DNA from 2 places in the Streptomyces sp. 135 genome. Region 2 is predicted to be linked to the other one. Evidence: predicted binding sites of a transcription regulator. Region 2 holds the regulator's gene; the other holds the start of a gene.

Region 1 (8,690 bases), 1.0 Mb from region 2:
CTGCCCGCCCTCCTCGTCCCGTTCGAACTGCGTCAGCTCGGGCCGTACGAGATGTCCGCGCGCGAGCCGGACCTGCGCCGTCCGGTAGATCGCCGCCGCCATCCGGCCGAGCGCCTGCCCGTCCTGGTGGCGGTGCTTGCGCACCCCGACGTCGACCTGCGCCAGCGCGTCCAGGCCCACCGTGTGCAGCGCGTCCACGAGCAGCCCCAGCTCCACGCCGTATCCGACGGGGAACGGCAGCCGCTCAAGGAGGGACCTGCGGGCCGCGTACTCACCGCCGAGCGGCTGCACGAAACCGGCCAGCTGCGGCCAGTGCATGTTCAGCAGCGGCCGCGCCATCAGCTCCGTCACCCGGCCGCCCTGACCGGCGGCCTCGCCGAGCGGCCGGTCGTACATGGCCTTCACGAACGCCACGTCCGGGTCGGTCAGCAGCGGGCCGACTATCCCCGAGACGAAGTCGGCGGAGAACTCCCTGAGGTCCGCGTCGACGAACGCCACGATGTCGCCGCCCGTCACCAGCAGCGAGCGCCACAGCACCTCGCCCTTGCCGGGGAGCGGCGCGACGCGCGGCAGGATCTCGTCCCGGTGGACGACCTTGGCGCCGGCCTTCCGGGCCACCTCTGCCGTGCGGTCCGAGGAGCCGGAGTCGATCACCACCAGCTCGTCGACGAGCGGGGCGCGCTCCATCAGCGCGCGGCGGATCTCGGTGACGATCGCGCCGACCGTCTCCTGTTCGTCGAGGGCGGGCAGCACGACGCTCACCGTGGCGCCGGACGCGCGCTTGGCGGCGACGAGCCGGTCCAAGGGGCGGTCGGCGACCGACCAGGAACGCCTGTTCAGCCAGCGCTCGACCTCTTCCAGCACGGTCAGGGTCCTCCCATATGTGATCCATCTCGCGGTTCGGACGACTATCTCAAGGGTCCAGGGCTTCGGTTACAGTCTTGAACAACGCCGGTGACCATCGCATGTCGGGGTCACCGTCGCGTGATCGGCAACGATCCACAACTGAAACCCACAATCGAATACCGCTCATCCAGAGGGGCAGAGGGATACGGCCCGTTGAAGCCCCGGCAACCCTCCCGCCGACCGCGAGGTCACGGTGGGGAAGGTGCCAATTCCGTCTCGCGGCGAGATGCGCCGCGGGGAAGATGAGGAGAAAGGGCCTCGCCTCCATGGCTGTGCAGACTGTCGCCACCGAAACCCCCGCCCCGACCGTTGACCTCGGTCCCGCCTCGGGTCTCTCCTGCCGCGAGTGCGGAACGCGCTTCCCGCTCGGCCCGATCTTCGCCTGCGCCGAGTGTTTCGGCCCCCTCGAAGTCGCGTACGACCTGCCCCTCGGCGACCCGGAAGCCCTGCGCAAGCGGATCGAGGCCGGGCCCGCCAACATCTGGCGCTACGCCCCGCTGCTGCCCGTCCCCGCCGACGTCGCCGACAAGCCGAACCTCAACCCCGGCTGGACCAAGCTCGTCAAGGCCGACAACCTCGCGCGGGAACTGGGCGTCGAGCAGGGCAAGTTGTTCGTCAAGGACGACTCCGGCAACCCCACGCACTCCTTCAAGGACCGCGTCGTCGCGCAGGCGCTGGAGGCGGCCAGGGCCTTCGGCTTCACCACGCTCTCCTGCTCCTCCACCGGCAACCTCGCGGGCGCCGTCGGTGCCGCCGCCGCCCGCGCGGGCTTCCGCTCCTGCGTGTTCATCCCGCACGACCTGGAGCAGGGCAAGGTCGTCATGGCCGCGGTCTACGGCGGCGAGCTGGTCGGCATCGAGGGCAACTACGACGACGTGAACCGCTTCTGCTCCGAGCTGATCGGCGACCCGCTGGGCGAGGGCTGGGGCTTCGTCAACGTCAACCTCCGGCCGTACTACGGCGAGGGCTCCAAGACCCTCGCGTACGAGATCTGCGAGCAGCTCGGCTGGGAGCTGCCCGACCAGCTGGTCATCCCGATCGCCTCGGGCTCGCAGCTCACGAAGATCGACAAGGGGCTCAAGGAGCTGATCGCGCTCGGCCTCGTGGCCGACAAGCCGTACAAGATCTTCGGCGCGCAGGCGGAGGGCTGCTCGCCGGTGTCGGCGGCGTTCAAGGCCGGCCACGACGTGGTGCGCCCCCAGAAGCCGAACACCATCGCCAAGTCGCTGGCCATCGGCAACCCCGCCGACGGGCCGTACGTGCTCGACATCGCGCGGCGTACGGGCGGTGCGGTGGAGGACGTGAACGACGAGCAGGTCGTCGACGCGATCAAGCTGCTCGCGCGCACGGAGGGGATCTTCGCGGAGACCGCCGGGGGTGTGACGGTGGGCGTCACCAAGAAGCTGATCGAGGCGGGGCTCATCGACCCGGCGCTCACCACGGTGGTGCTGAACACCGGAGATGGCCTGAAGACGCTGGACGCCGTCGCTGAGACTTCGCAGGCCACCGCGACGATCAAGCCCAGCCTTGAGGCGTTCCGCTCCGCGGGTCTGGCCGGTTAGTCCTCGCCGCGCAGTTCCCCGCGCTCCTTCCAGGGGCGCCCACTCCACGTATCTCAAAGGTGAACCCCATGAGCGTGAACGTTCGTATTCCCACCATTCTGCGTACCTACACGGGCGGGCAGGCCGAGGTTGCCGCCGAGGGGGCGACCCTCGGTGAGGTCATCGCCGACCTGGAGAAGAACCACACCGGCATCGCCGCCCGTGTCCTGGACGACCAGGGCAAGCTGCGCCGCTTCGTGAACGTGTACGTCAACGACGACGACGTCCGCTTCGAGCAGGGCCTGGAGACGGCCACTCCGGACGGCGCGGGCGTGTCGATCATTCCGGCGGTCGCCGGCGGGTGATCCTTTTCCGCAAGTTCCCTGCGTAATCTGAATTGCCCTCTCCCGCTCACAAACGGAGGGGGCAATTCTGCATGGTTGAGCGCGGTACAGTTGGGAAAGCTGCTTCGCCGTTTGTGCCGAGTGCATATACGAAGTCGGCCCGGGGCCGACAAGAAGTAGCCAAAGCGAGCCGCCTCTTTGAGCCTTTCGTGGCATTTGACTGGCCCGACTTGCCCTGGATTCCGGCGAATTCTCCGCATATCGCCGATTGGGCGTGCCCAGAATTCTCGTCCGACTGACCTGTTGCAGACGGCAGTTGGACAGATACATTCAGCGGCGGTCGACGCGTTCCGGCGCACACCCCCATCCATGGGAGTGAGGTCTGACCCGGGTCCGCGAAGTGCGGTCCTGTGCAAGGGCCAGTAATAGGGGAGTTAGGCATGGCTCAGGGCACCGTCAAGTGGTTCAACGCGGAGAAGGGGTACGGCTTCATCGCGGTCGACGGTGGTGCGGATGTTTTCGTCCACTACAGCGCGATCCAGATGGACGGCTACCGCACCCTTGAAGAAGGTCAGCGAGTCGAGTTCGAGATCTCGCAGGGCCAGAAGGGTCCGCAGGCGGACATGGTCAAGCTCGCCGTCTAGCTCGGCGCGATCGACCACCGAAGCAAGCATCGCGAGGGGCTCGTATCCCACTGGGGTACGGGCCCCTCGTGTGCGCCCGGTCGCGCCCCGGCATGACCCGGAGATCCGGGAGAGGCGCTTGCACTCGCAGGGGTCGAGTGCTAATCATTGGGCTTAGCACTCTACGAGTGAGAGTGACAGAACTTGGGTCGGGTCGGTGAGGTCCGAGGGCCGCGTGGGGCAAGGAACCACACGGCACACGGTCCGTCCGTCGCGGGCGCCAGCACGATCCGTTTGATGCGTTTCCTCCCCCAAGCTCCTTGCGGGAGCAGGGGGGACCCCCATCGTCCGGGAGGACCACTTCACATGGCCAAGATCATCGCGTTCGACGAGGAGGCACGGCGCGGCCTCGAGCGCGGCATGAACCAGCTCGCCGACGCCGTCAAGGTGACCCTGGGCCCCAAGGGTCGCAACGTCGTCCTCGAGAAGAAGTGGGGCGCCCCCACGATCACCAACGATGGTGTCTCCATCGCCAAGGAGATCGAGCTCGAGGACCCGTACGAGAAGATCGGCGCCGAGCTGGTCAAGGAGGTCGCGAAGAAGACGGACGACGTCGCCGGTGACGGCACGACGACCGCGACCGTCCTGGCCCAGGCCCTGGTGCGCGAGGGTCTGCGCAACGTGGCCGCCGGTGCCAACCCGATGGCTCTGAAGCGCGGCATCGAGAAGGCCGTCGAGGCCGTCTCCGGCGCCCTCCTCGAGCAGGCGAAGGATGTCGAGACCAAGGAGCAGATCGCTTCGACGGCCTCCATCTCCGCCGCCGACACCCAGATCGGCGAGCTCATCGCCGAGGCCATGGACAAGGTCGGCAAGGAAGGCGTCATCACCGTCGAGGAGTCCCAGACCTTCGGTCTGGAGCTGGAGCTCACCGAGGGTATGCGCTTCGACAAGGGCTACATCTCGGCGTACTTCGCCACCGACATGGAGCGTATGGAGGCGTCGCTCGACGACCCGTACATCCTGATCGTCAACTCCAAGATCTCGAACGTGAAGGACCTCCTTCCGCTCCTCGAGAAGGTCATGCAGTCCGGCAAGCCGCTGCTGATCATCGCCGAGGACGTCGAGGGCGAGGCCCTGTCGACCCTGGTCGTCAACAAGATCCGTGGCACCTTCAAGTCCGTCGCCGTCAAGGCCCCGGGCTTCGGTGACCGCCGCAAGGCCATGCTCGGCGACATCGCCATCCTCACCGGTGGCACCGTCATCTCCGAGGAGGTCGGCCTCAAGCTGGAGAACGCCGGTCTCGACCTGCTCGGCCGCGCCCGCAAGGTCGTCATCACCAAGGACGAGACGACCATCGTCGACGGTGCCGGTGACAGCGACCAGGTCCAGGGCCGCGTCAACCAGATCCGCGCCGAGATCGAGAACTCGGACAGCGACTACGACCGCGAGAAGCTGCAGGAGCGCCTGGCGAAGCTCGCCGGCGGTGTTGCGGTCATCAAGGCCGGTGCCGCGACCGAGGTCGAGCTCAAGGAGCGCAAGCACCGCATCGAGGACGCCGTTCGCAACGCGAAGGCGGCCGTCGAGGAGGGCATCGTCGCCGGTGGTGGCGTGGCCCTGCTCCAGGCCACCCAGGTCTTCGAGAAGCTGGAGCTCGAAGGCGACGAGGCCACCGGTGCCGCCGCTGTGAAGCTGGCCCTCGAGGCCCCGCTGAAGCAGATCGCCGTCAACGCCGGCCTCGAGGGCGGCGTCGTCGTCGAGAAGGTGCGGAACCTGACGGTCGGCCACGGTCTGAACGCCGCGACCGGTGAGTACGTCGACATGATCGCCGAGGGCATCCTCGACCCGGCGAAGGTGACGCGCTCCGCCCTGCAGAACGCGGCCTCCATCGCCGCGCTGTTCCTCACCACCGAGGCCGTCATCGCCGACAAGCCGGAGAAGGCGGGCGCTGCCCCGGCCGGCGGCGGCATGCCGGGCGGTGACATGGACTTCTGATCGACCTCTGGTCGATCACTGTCCTGACGTTCACGTTTCGAGGGCGGCACTCCTTCTCAGGAAGGGGTGCCGCCCTCGGGCGTTTCCGTGGAGGCTGGCTCGGGGTCCCGATCGGCGAGTTTCCGGACCGTACCGCCGCCCCTTTCCAGACGTTCGATGGATGCCAGCAGACGGCTCGTGTTCTCGGCGCTGCGTAAGAGGTGGGCGGTTTCCTTCATGGTCAGGTGACGTAGTCCTTCAGCTTCTCGGTTTCCAGGGTGATGGCGACGGGTGAGGGGAGACGGACCGTGGAGCCGTAGTGGTACGGGCGGCGGTTCTGGTAGACGCCGTTCTGCGGGGCGCTGTGGACGACCACGGTGTCGTTGTCCCGGTCGATGAGGAGGTAGACGGGGATGCCGGCATAGGCGTAGGCGCGCGGCTTCTCTTGGCGGTCGCGGCGTTCGGTGTCGCGGTCGCCGGACGTGACCTCGACGGTCATCAGGACGCCTTCGGGGGACGCCCACTCGTCCTGCCCGGCGAAGTAGCCGACGGGTGCCAGGGCCCCGTCGGGCTTGATGCACCCCTTCCGGTACGTGTCGATGCGCAGGCCCTGTTCGGGATACAGGGCGAGTTCGGGTCGCTGCATCATGCACTGGCGCAGCAGCCACATGATGATCTCGCCGTGGTCGCCGTCCGGCACGGGCTTGACCTCTAGCTTTCCGTTGATCAGTTCGAGCGTGACCGTTTCGGGGGCCACGCGGGCGAGTTCCTCGAAGTCCTCGACGCAGATCGGGCCGTGCTTGACGGACACCCTGCCGCCGAGGAATTCGAGCGACACGGTCTCGGGAGCGCGGCGGGCCAGTTCCTCGAACTCCTCAACGGACATCTGCGGGCGTTCATCGGTGCCAGGGGTCATGGTGGTGCCTCCTCCCTTCCATCGTGCCCCGGACCTATGTCGTCGGACCGTGGAAGCGTTCATGCGTGTGTCCTTTCGTGGGGAGAGTTGGCGGCGGTGCGGAGCGCCGTCACGTGGGCGCGGACGGCCTCTGGGAGTAGGACCGCTGCCGTGGTGGGCGTCGGTTCGCCTCGGCAGGGGCCGCAGGTGCCGCCTGGGAGGGCCTCGGGGCGGCCCGGGGCTCCGCAGTGGCTGCATTCCAGGAAGCGGAGTGGGGCGGGGCGGGGCGGTGGGGGTTCCGGGGGCAGCTTGGAGGTCAGGCGGCTGCGGACCAGCGCGGCGGGGCTGTGGACGGGGGTGGGGAGCCCCGTGGTCAGGGCGCGCAGGATGTCCGGCTCGGTGGCGCCGCGCGCGAACCACTGCGTGACCTGCGGTTCGAGGCGTACGCAGTCGATGTACGAGAGGGACAGCGCGGGCGCGGTCCTGCCCAGCGCCGCCAACAGGATGAACGCCCGGCTGCGGGTCGGCTGCCGCCGGGGCCCGTCCGGCTCGGCCTCTTCCGGCACGTCGCCCCGCGTGAACGCCGTCCACCAGTCGTCGTCCCTCGCGGTACGGGAGAACCACGTTCGGGTGATCCAGCGGGCGCTGCCGGTTCCGCGTACGTGTTCCCTGCCGCGCCGCAGGTGGCCCGCCGCCTGGATTCTGTTCAACGCCGTGCGGAGCGCGCACTGGCCGTAGGGCAGCTCCTTGGCCAGGGTCTTCACGGAGATGTCCGCGCCGTCGGGAAGCCGGTCGAGGTACGCGGCGATGGCCGCCTCGCGGGGCGGGAGGTGGGCGAAGTCGTGGTTGGTGCGGGGGATTTGACCGGGCGTCGAACGCTTTCCGTACCCCGGACTCGCCATGGGGTGTGGCGTCGGATGCGGGGTCGCGTGCGCTGTGCAGGGGGCGGTACTAAGGTTGGCGTCAGCCATGGGTCGAAGTCTCGATTCGATCTCGTGGTCATAGCCACGGGTCGAAGTCTCGATTCGCCTCGTGGTCAGACCCCCGCAGGTGTTCGCAGCACCTGGCGGGGGTTGTTCGTTATGTGGGCACGCCAGAGCGTCGTCACGGTGCGTGGCAAGCCGAACGCGGAAAGTCCGCGATCATGTCAACTCCGGGGGAGGGAGGGCGGGTTGAGACCCGCCTCCCGTTCCGTAGAAGCAGCGCTCGGGGCTGGTGGCTTGAGCTTCGGGGCCGGGTCGTCAGGCTTCCTTGAGGTGCGTGACGAAGGCGGACCAGCTCACTGTGGGGAACATGAGCTTCGGGCCTTGGGGGTTCTTGGAGTCGCGGACGGGGACGACTTCGGGGTGGCCGTCGGCGACTTCGAGGCAGTCGCCGCCGTCGCCCGCGCTGTAGCTGGACTTGCGCCAAGTTGCCGTAGTCAGGTGGTGCTCAGGGGTAGTCCTCATGGGCGTAATCCTCTGCCACGGATTGGATCAGGGCCAGGGATTCTTGAGGTGACAGTGCGCTGGCTCCTACCGAAGCGTAGGTCAGTTCGTGCCGGGCCACTGTGGCCGGATCGTCTTCCAGCCGCCCGATGCCGAGCCCATCCACGAAGGCAAGCGGGGGTGCGTCGGCGAACTTCATCAGCTTGAGCGTGCCGCCCAGCGACATGTGTGCGCCTGCCGCGAACGGCAGTACCTGCACGATGATCCGGCAGCTCTGCGCCAGAGTCGCTACGTGAAGCAGCGCCTCTGCCATCACGGCCGCGCCGCCGACCTTCCGGCGTAGTACGGCTTCGTCAAGTACTGTCCACAACAACGGGGTTGTTGGGTCGTCCAGAAGGCGCGCTCGTTCTAGCCGGTCGGCCACCAGTCCCTCGATGTCGCCCTCTGTCGCTGTCGGCTGATACGCGCGGAACACGGCATGCGCGTAACCCCTCGTCTGTAGCAGCCCAGGAATCAGCAGCGGTGCGTACTGCCTGATCGAGACGGCGACCGCCTCCGCCTCCGCCGCCTCCGCGAAGTGGTCCGGGTACTTCGACTTCGCGAGCGCCCCGCAGTTGCGGGTGAAGAAGTCCTCCGTGCCGAGGGTCTCGTCGAAGTGGCGCGCGTACTCCAGGTGCATCCGGCGCGTACCGGACTCCAGTTGACCGATGAACGTGCCGCTCACGAACAGCGGTGAGCCGAGGGCCCGAGGAACGCCCTGGGGTTGGAGGAGGGGTCGAGGTCCTTGGGGCGGGTCATGAACAACTCCTCCACCGCGCAGGGGGGTTTGTTGGGTCGGCTGCGCTTTTCAGCCTACGCAGCGGTGGACACGCTAGGTGACGTAACGACGACACTCGGTAGGAAGGCGGAGCCCATGGCGCTGACGGCACGGGAACGGGTGCGGGCGGCGGAGGAAGCCGTACGGCAGTTGAAGGCGGGTCTCG
Region 2 (8,690 bases):
TGCGGTCGAGCACGGGCCGGTAGCGCTCCAGGACCCCGTCCCAGTCGACGCCGCCCATGTCGGGCCGCCAGAAGTTGTCCCGCATGAGGCGGCCCGTCTCGTCGTACATCTGGCGCCACTCGGCGGCCGGGTCGACGGTGTGGCGGATGCGGGAGAGGTCGACGGAGATGTTCGAGTCGCTGTCCTCGTCGCCCGAGGCGCGCCGGTCGCTGGGCACCACCTTCAGCTTGCCGTCGGTCCACAGCAGGACCCGCTTGCCGTCGCCGGTGACCGCGAAGTGGTCGGCGTCGGAGGCCAATTCCTCCACGCGGCGCTGGGCGAAGTCGTACCGCTCCAGCTCGGTGTGCGGCTCCGGGTCGGACGGGGTGGCCCGGGAGGCGCCGAGGACGCCCCGCACGGGGTGGCGCAGCCAGAGCAGGCCGTCCTTGGCCGCGCGCAGCGTCGTATAGCGGGCGGCCTCGACGGGGAACGCCACGATGCGGTCGGCGAGCCCGTCGAAGTCGACGCGGGTGACGGGCGCGCCCTCGCTGTCGGGTGTCTCGGCGCCGGGGCTGTCCTGTCCTTCGAAGGGCCTGCCGTGCCGCTGCGGCCCGAACGGCGACGGCGTGGCCGCGGCGAGCGTGAGGAGGTGGGGCCGGGAGCCGCCGACGAAGGCGAGGTCGAAGACGTGCTCGTCGTAGACCGGGTCGAAGGCGCGCGCGGAGAGGAAGGCGAGGTGCTTGCCGTCGAGCGTGAACGCGGGCGAGTAGTCGCGGAAGCGCAGCGGGGTCGCCTCGGACACCGACAGGTCGGCGGTGCCCGCCAGCTTGAGCTGACGCAGCGGGCTCGGACCGGGGTGCGACCAGGCGAGCCAGGCGGAGTCGGGCGAGAAGACGAGCCCGGTGACCTCGCCGTCCTCACTGCGGTCGACCTCGCGGACCTCGCCGCTCTCCCGCTCGACGAGCAGGACGCGCCCGTCGTGCGAGGCGACGGCGGCGCGGCTGCCGTCCGGCGACATGGCGAGCCCGAGGACCCGGCCGAGCTGCCCGGCGGCGAGCCTGCGCGGAGTCGCGCCGGGCGCCGGGCCGGTGGCGGGGCGAACTCCAGCGCCTCGTCGCCCTCGGCGTCGGTCACCCATACGACGTGCTCCTCGCCCGCCACGCGGAAGGTGCGGGCAGCCGGGCGCGCACGCCCGGCGTGGCGGCGAGCGCGCGGGCCGGGCCCTCGCGGTGCGTGACCCAGTGCACGGAGCCGCGTACGGAGACGGCGCTGCCGCGACCGGTGTGGTCGGGCGCGGCGGTGCCGAACCAGCGGGCGGCGGCCACGGGGTGCGGCTGGAGGTCGGCGCGCTGGCCGCCGAGGCGGATGTCCGGGCGGCGCGGCTCGGCGCCTGCCAGGTCGTCCAGGAGCCACAGTTCACCGGCGCTCATATAGATCACGCGGGTGCCGTCGGTGGCGGCGTGCCGGGCGTAGAAGCCTTCCCCACGAGGGGTGTGGCGCCGCAGGTCGGAGCCGTCGGGCAGGGAGGAGTAGAGGGCGCCGACGCCTTCGTGGTCGGAGAGGAAGGCGATCCGCTCCCCCACCCAGAGCGGGTACTCGATGTTCCCGTCGAGCTCTTCGTGGAGGCGTACGAACTCGGTGTCCGCCGCCTCGCGGATCCACAGCTTGCCCGCGGTGCCGCCCCGATACCGCTTCCACCGGGCGGCCTCGCGTCCCATGGGGGCGGAGACCAGCAGGACCTGCCCGTCGGGGCCGTGCGTGGCGTCGCCGACCAGGCCGTAGGGCAGGGTGGTCGCGGGGCCGCCGTCCAGCGGCACGGCCCGCGCCCAGCTGCGGCTCGGTGCGGCCTGGCCCGCGGCGGAGACCGCGAGGACCTGCCCGTCGGGGGTCCAGCCGCGCACGCCCGTCTTCCAAGTGCCCCAGTGCGTCAGCCTCTTGGAGGGGCCGCCGTCGACGGGCGCGATGTGCACCTCGGGCGAACCGTCACGGGTGGACGTCCAGGCGACGGTGGTGCCGTCCGGGGAGATGCGGGGGTGGTCGACGGGCACGTTGTCGGCGCTGACCCGCCAGGCGCGGCCCCCGTCGAGGGGGGCGACCCAGACGTCGTCCTCAGCCGTGAACGTGGCCAACTCGCCTTGGATGTGCGGATACCGGAGGTACGCAGTCTGTGTCACACCGACCAGCCTAGGCAGGCGCCACGCGGCCCGGAAGCGGTTCGGATCACTTCGGCCGGGGCGGCCGCCCGGCGGGCCACGTCACTTCCCCGGCGCGCAGTCGCAGGTCGGGGGCGGCGGGGCGGGCGTGACGGTCACCGTCACGGTCACGGTGGGGCGGGGCTCGGGCCGGTCGTGGGAGGGCGGCGGCTGGGAGGGCGGCTGGTGGGAGGAGCCGGGCGGGGTCGGGCTCCCGCCGTCACCGTCGCCGGCACCGCAGTTGCCGAGCACGTCGGCCTTGAACCACTGCTTGCCGTCGACCTTGGCGGTGAGGTCGCCGCGTACGCAGCGGCCGTCGACGAGGGAGGACACCTTGCCCTTGATGGTGATGTCTTTGTTGCCGTCGTTGCCGCCGGACTCGCCCTGGCAGTCCACCTCCACGACGGCCTTCTCCGTGGGCTCGCCGCTCTTGGGTGTCACCCGGTCCTGGTAGCGGGCGGTGCAGCTGAGCCATGCCACGTCGAGCTTCTGGCGCTCCAGCTCCTTGGTGCCCATCCGGTCGGTGGTGAGCGCGACCGCCGCGGTGTTCAGACCGCCGTTCGCGGGGTCGCACGCGGTGACGCCGAGCGCGGCGGCGCCGGCGAGCCCGACGGCGTACAGGATCGGCGTACGCCGTTGCCATGCGTTCCGTTGCCGTAGTCGCCTCAATGCCCCCATACACGGCAGAGTGCCACCCTCCGTGCGGGGGCGGTAGACCGCTTGCGGCCATCCGGCGACCGGGGCCCGCAGCCGCGGTCAGGACCAGCGGCCCGTGCGGCCGAGGAGCAGCGCGGTCGCCGCGGTCCCCGCGGTCGAGGTGCGCAGCACACTGCGTCCGAGGCGGTACGGCTTCGCGCCCGCCTCGGCGAAAACCGCCAACTCGTCCGGGGAGACGCCCCCTTCGGGCCCGACGACGAGCACGATCCGTCCGCTCGCCGGGAGTTCGGCGGTGGCCAGCGGCTCGCTGCCCTCCTCGTGCAGGACGGCCGCGAAGTCGGCGCCCGCGAGGAGGGCGGCGACCTGCTTGGTGGACGCCGCGTCCGCGACCTCGGGGAAGCGCACCCGGCGCGACTGCTTGCCCGCCTCGCGCGCGGTCGCCCGCCACTTGGCGAGCGCCTTCAGGCCGCGCTCGCCCTTCCACTGCGTGATGCAGCGCGCCGCGGTCCACGGCACGACCGCGTCCACGCCGGTCTCCGTCATGGTCTCGACGGCGAGTTCCCCTCGGTCGCCCTTGGGCAGCGCCTGGACGACGGTGATGCGGGGCGACTCCTCGGGCTCCTCGGTCACGGAGTCCATCCGTACGACGAGCCGGTCCTTGCCCTCGGTGTCGAGGACCACGCAGTGCGCCCACCGTCCGGCGCCGTCGGTCAGGACGACGTCCTCACCGGCGCGCAGCCGCTTCACCGAGACGGCGTGGCGCCCTTCGGGGCCGTCCAGCACGTACCGCCCGTCGGCGGGCGCGTCGAAGTGTTCGACGACGAAGACGGGGGCGGTCACGCCTCGCCCCCGCGCGTCAACGCGTCCGTGGCGTCGGCCAGTTCGGCCGCGAGGACCTCCACGAGCTGTCCGGCGGGCAGCTCCCTGGCGAGCCGGTGGCCCTGCCCCGCCCAGAGCGCCATGCCCTGCGCGTCACCGGCCTTCGCGGCGGCCTTGCGCAGGCCGCTGGTCAGGTGGTGCACCTGGGGGTAGGCGGCGGGGGCGTACGGGCCGTGCTCGCGCATGAAGCGGTTGACGAGGCCGCGCGCGGGCCGCCCGGAGAACGCCCGGGTCAGCTCGGTCCGCACGAACAACGGGTTGGTCATGGCCTGCTTGTGCAGGGTGTGGGCGCCCGACTCGGGCGTGACCAGGAACGCCGTGCCGAGCTGCGCGGCGTCCGCGCCCGCCGCGAGCACCGCGGCGATCTGCGCGCCGCGCATCAGGCCGCCGGTGGCGACCAGGGGGATCTGCACGGTCTCGCGGATCTGCGTGATGAGGGAGAGCAGCCCGATCCCGGCGCCGTCGGCCTCGGGGTTGTCGCGGTGGGTGCCCTGGTGGCCGCCCGCCTCGACGCCCTGCACGCACACGGCGTCGGCGCCGGCCCACTGGGCGGTCTGCGCCTCCTCCGGTGTGGTGACGGTGACGACGGTGAGGGTGCCGACGCGGGCGAAGGAGTCGAGCACGTCGCGGGTGGGGCACCCGAAGGTGAAGGAGACGACCGGCACCGGGTCGTCGAGCAGGATGGCGAGCTTGGCGTCGTACCCGTCGTCGCGCCCGCTGTCCGGGTCGCCGAGCTGCGTCTCGTACCAGGTGGCCTCACCGGCGAGCTGGCTGCGGTAGACGTCGATCGCGGCGGCGTCCGCGGTGTCGGGCTGCGGCATGAAGAGATTGACGCCGAAGGGCCGCGAGGTCAGGCCCCGCAGCTGCTTGATCTCCTGGTACATCCCGTCGGCGGTCTTGTACCCGGCGGCGAGAAAGCCCAGGGCGCCGCCCTCACAGACGGCCGCGGCCAACCGGGGGCAGGACGCGCCGCCCGCCATGGGGGCCTGCACGATCGGATGGCGGCAGAGATCGGTCAGTGCGGAGGACATGCACGCATCGTGCCACGCCCTGCGCGGGCGACCGAATCGCCCTGCGCCCGGCGCACGCGCCCCCGTCTGCCCACGGTCCCCCGTCGGCGACTACCGGCCGTCTCGGCCCGCTCGCGCAGTTCCCCGCGCCCCTGACGGGGCGCGGGACGCCTGTCTTCAGGGGCGCGGGGAACTGCGCGACCAGCCCCCACGACCCGCGGACGAACGAACAACAGAGCCGGCACCGCCCAAGGCGCTACCGCCCGTTGAACGCGTCCTTCAGCCGGGAGAACAACCCCTGCTGCCCGGGCTGGAACTGCCCCGTAGGCCGCTCCTCACCCCGCATCTGCGCCAGCTCCCGCAGCACCCGCTCCTGCTCGGCGTCGAGCTTGGTCGGCGTAAGGACCTCGACGTGCACGATGAGGTCACCGCGCCCACCGCCCCGCAGATGCGTGACACCACGCCCGTGCAGCGGCACCGACTGACCGGACTGCGTACCCGGCCGGATGTCGATCTCCTCCAGCCCGTCCAGCGTCTCCAGCGGCACCTTCGTACCGAGCGCCGCCGCGGTCATCGGAATGGTGACCGTGCAGTGCAGATCGTCACCGCGCCGCTGGAAGACGGCGTGCGGCAACTCGTGGATCTCCACGTACAGGTCACCGGCGGGACCGCCACCGGGCCCGACCTCACCCTCACCGGCGAGCTGGATCCTGGTCCCGTTGTCGACACCCGCGGGGATCTTCACCGTCAGCGTCCGCCGCGACCGGATGCGGCCGTCACCGGCGCACTCGGGGCACGGCGTCGGCACGACGGTGCCGAAGCCCTGACACTGCGGACAGGGCCGCGAGGTCATGACCTGGCCGAGGAAGGACCGCGTGACCTGCGACACCTCACCGCGACCGCGGCACATGTCACACGTCTGAGCGGACGTCCCCGGCGCGGCACCCTCACCGCTACAGGTCGTACAGACGACCGCCGTGTCGACCTGGATGTCCTTGGTGGTCCCGAACGCGGCCTCGTCGAGGTCGATCTCCAGCCGGATCATGGCGTCCTGGCCGCGACGCGTACGCGAACGCGGCCCCCGCTGCGACGCCGTCCCGAAGAACGCGTCCATGATGTCGGAGAAGTTGCCGAAGCCACCGGCCCCGAAACCGCCCGCGCCACCGCCGCCGCCCGCCTGGGACAGCGGGTCGCCGCCGAGGTCGTAGACCTGCTTCTTCTGCGGGTCCGACAACACCTCGTAGGCGGCGTTGATCTCCTTGAAGCGCTCCTGAGTCTTCGGGTCCGGATTCACATCCGGGTGAAGCTCACGCGCCAGCCTCCGGAAGGCCTTCTTGATCTCGTCCTGGGAAGCGTCGCGGCGCACGCCGAGTACGGCGTAGTAGTCCGTGGCCACTTACGACTCCGCCAGGATCTGTCCGACGTAACGTGCCACTGCGCGTACTGCTCCCATCGTTCCCGGATAGTCCATGCGGGTCGGTCCGACCACGCCTAGTTTGGCGACTGCCTCGCTGCCCGAACCGTAGCCGACCGAGACCACGGACGTGGAGCTGAGGCCCTCATGGGCGTTCTCATGACCGATCCGTACGGTCATGCCCGAATCCGTCGCCTCGCCAAGCAACTTGAGGAGCACGACCTGCTCCTCAAGGGCCTCGAGAACGGGGCGGATCGTGAGGGGAAAGTCATGTCCGAAGCGGGTGAGATTGGCGGTGCCGCCGATCATCAGCCGCTCCTCGGTCTCCTCGACCAGCGTTTCGAGGAGGGTGGAGAGCACCGTCGAGACGGTGCCGCGGTCCTCGGCCTCGAAGGCCTCGGGCAGGTCCTGCACCAGCTGCGGGACGTCCGCGAAGCGGCGGCCCGCGACCCTGCTGTTGAGCCGCGCCCGCAGATCCGCGAGCGACGTCTCCCCGAAGGGCGCCGGACAGTCGATCATGCGCTGCTCGACCCGGCCGGTGTCCGTGATCAGGACGAGCATCAGGCGCGCGGGAGCGAGCGAGAGCAGCTCCACGTGCCGCACGGTCGACCGCGTCAGCGAGGGGTACTGCACGACGGCGACCTGCCGGGTCAGCTGCGCGAGCAGCCGAACCGTGCGCCCCACGACGTCGTCCAGATCGACGGCGCCGTCGAGGAAGTTCTGGATGGCGCGCCGCTCGGGGGCCGTCATCGGCTTGACGCCGGCGAGCTTGTCGACGAACAGGCGGTAGCCCTTGTCCGTCGGGATGCGCCCCGCGCTGGTGTGGGGCTGGGCGATGAACCCTTCCTCCTCCAGCGCCGCCATGTCGTTGCGCACCGTGGCCGGGGAGACGCCGAGACTGTGCCGCTCGGTGAGCGCCTTGGAGCCGACCGGCTCCTCCGTCCCGACATAGTCGTGGACGATGGCGCGCAGCACTTCGAGCCTGCGTTCACTGAGCATCGCGCACACCTCCAGCACGTCATCCGTCGCGGTGATCCCCTGCCTGGCACTCAACGCGGGTGAGTGCCAGCCTGTCAAAGGGTCAGTGTACGGGCGTCGGGTACGGACCCGGCAAGGCCGGACCCGGACCCCGTTGCTCATGCCCGGCGGCTGGTTGGTCATGCCAGGCGCCGCCGCACCGGTTAGCGTCACCGTATGGACGTGGAGCCGGCATGGGAAGCGGCGGGCTGGGAGCGGCTCGCACCGCGCGTGGGGCGGTGCCGCCTGCCGGTGTGGGACTGCACGGCGGGGCTCGTCGTCGGTGACGGGGCGGCCCTGATGGTCGAGGCCGGGTCGAGCCTGGCCGAGGGCGCGGCGCTGCGCACCCGGGCCAGGGAGATCCTCGGCGGCGGTCGCCGCGTGACGCATCTCGCTCTGACGCATCCGCACTTCGACCATGTCCTCGGCGCCGCGGCCTTCGCGGGCGTGGAGGTGTACGGGGCCGTGGGCATCGACACGGTCTTCGCCAAGGGCCGCGACGAGCTGTGCGCGGACGCGGTGCGCCACGGCGTGGACCCGCGGGCGGCGGCGGAAGCGACCGATCTCCTGGTCCACCCGCACCACCTGGTGTGCGGGGAGTGGACGCTGGACCTCGGCGGCGTCCAGGTCCTCCTCGCGAACGTCGGCCCCGGCCACTCGGGCCACGACCTGGCGGTCCTGGTCCCCGGCGCGGACGGCGAGCCGGAGATCGTCTTCTGCGGGGATCTGGTCGAGGAGTCGGGCGAACCGCAGGCCGGTCCCGACGCGGTGCCCGCGCGGTGGCCGGCGGCGCTGGACCGGCTCCTCGGCCTGGGCGGTGAGGGCGCGCGGTATGTGCCGGGGCACGGTGCGGTGGTGGATGCGGCTTTTGTCCGTGCGCAGCGCGCCACACTGGCGGCCCGTTTCGGCGTGTCGTAAGGGATGCCCTGCCGCCTCTTCCTATCGTCGGCGGAATGCGCCCACCCGTCTCCCGCCACCACCCCTCCGAGGGCCCTCCGGGCCCGCAGCGCCGTCTGTACTCCGCCGATCTCACGCCCCCCTGGAAGAAGTCGAAGCCCGTACCGGAGGTGGCGGCGGACGCCGGCCTCGTGGTGGAGGAGTTGAGCACCGGTTTCTGCGGGGCGGTGATCCGCTGCGAGAAGACCGCGCAGGGCCCGACGGTGACCCTGGAGGACCGCTTCGGCAAGCACCGCGTCTTCCCCATGGAGCCGCGGGGGTTCCTCCTGGAGGGCAGGCCGGTCACGCTGGTCCGGCCGGGTGCGGGTGCGGGTGCGACGGTACGTCCCTCGCGCACCGCCTCCGGTTCGGTGGCCGTGCCCGGGGCGCGGGCCAGGGTCGCCCGCGCGGGACGCATCTACGTCGAGGGCCGCCACGACGCCGAACTGGTCGAGCGGGTCTGGGGCGACGACCTGCGCATCGAGGGCGTCGTCGTCGAGTACCTGGAGGGCATCGACGACCTTCCCGCGATCGTCGCCGAATTCTCGCCCGGCCCCGACGCGCGGCTCGGCGTCCTCGTGGACCACCTGGTCCCCGGCTCCAAGG

What was found. Region 2 encodes HrcA, which represses chaperone genes, less so after heat shock. Its sites were predicted from a motif close to TTNGCACTCNGNNNNNCNGAGTGCNAA; they were not measured.
Region 1: a site for HrcA is predicted at 3,589-3,615, ahead of groL (chaperonin GroEL). Genes of this name have one in related genera too.

The regions. Positions count from the first base shown of each region.
Region 1 is NZ_CP075691.1:3,890,124-3,898,813, reverse strand. Features, by position in the region: gene KKZ08_RS17450 (glucosyl-3-phosphoglycerate synthase) at 1-864, opposite strand, end outside; SAM riboswitch class I at 1,027-1,155, shown strand; gene thrC (threonine synthase) at 1,173-2,468, shown strand; gene KKZ08_RS17440 (ubiquitin-like small modifier protein 1) at 2,537-2,812, shown strand; gene KKZ08_RS17435 (cold-shock protein) at 3,232-3,435, shown strand; gene groL (chaperonin GroEL) at 3,781-5,406, shown strand; gene KKZ08_RS17425 (Uma2 family endonuclease) at 5,627-6,301, opposite strand; gene KKZ08_RS17420 (hypothetical protein) at 6,361-7,182, opposite strand; gene KKZ08_RS17415 (DUF397 domain-containing protein) at 7,522-7,728, opposite strand; partial or broken gene KKZ08_RS17410 (DUF5753 domain-containing protein) at 7,712-8,505, opposite strand; gene KKZ08_RS17405 (hypothetical protein) at 8,621-8,690, shown strand, end outside.
Region 2 is NZ_CP075691.1:2,864,422-2,873,111, forward strand. Features, by position in the region: partial or broken gene KKZ08_RS12935 (S41 family peptidase) at 1-2,153, opposite strand, end outside; gene KKZ08_RS12940 (hypothetical protein) at 2,235-2,849, opposite strand; gene KKZ08_RS12945 (16S rRNA (uracil(1498)-N(3))-methyltransferase) at 2,928-3,668, opposite strand; gene KKZ08_RS12950 (nitronate monooxygenase) at 3,665-4,738, opposite strand; gene dnaJ (molecular chaperone DnaJ) at 4,974-6,113, opposite strand; gene hrcA (heat-inducible transcriptional repressor HrcA) at 6,114-7,130, opposite strand; gene KKZ08_RS12965 (MBL fold metallo-hydrolase) at 7,332-8,066, shown strand; gene KKZ08_RS12970 (DUF3097 domain-containing protein) at 8,102-8,690, shown strand, end outside.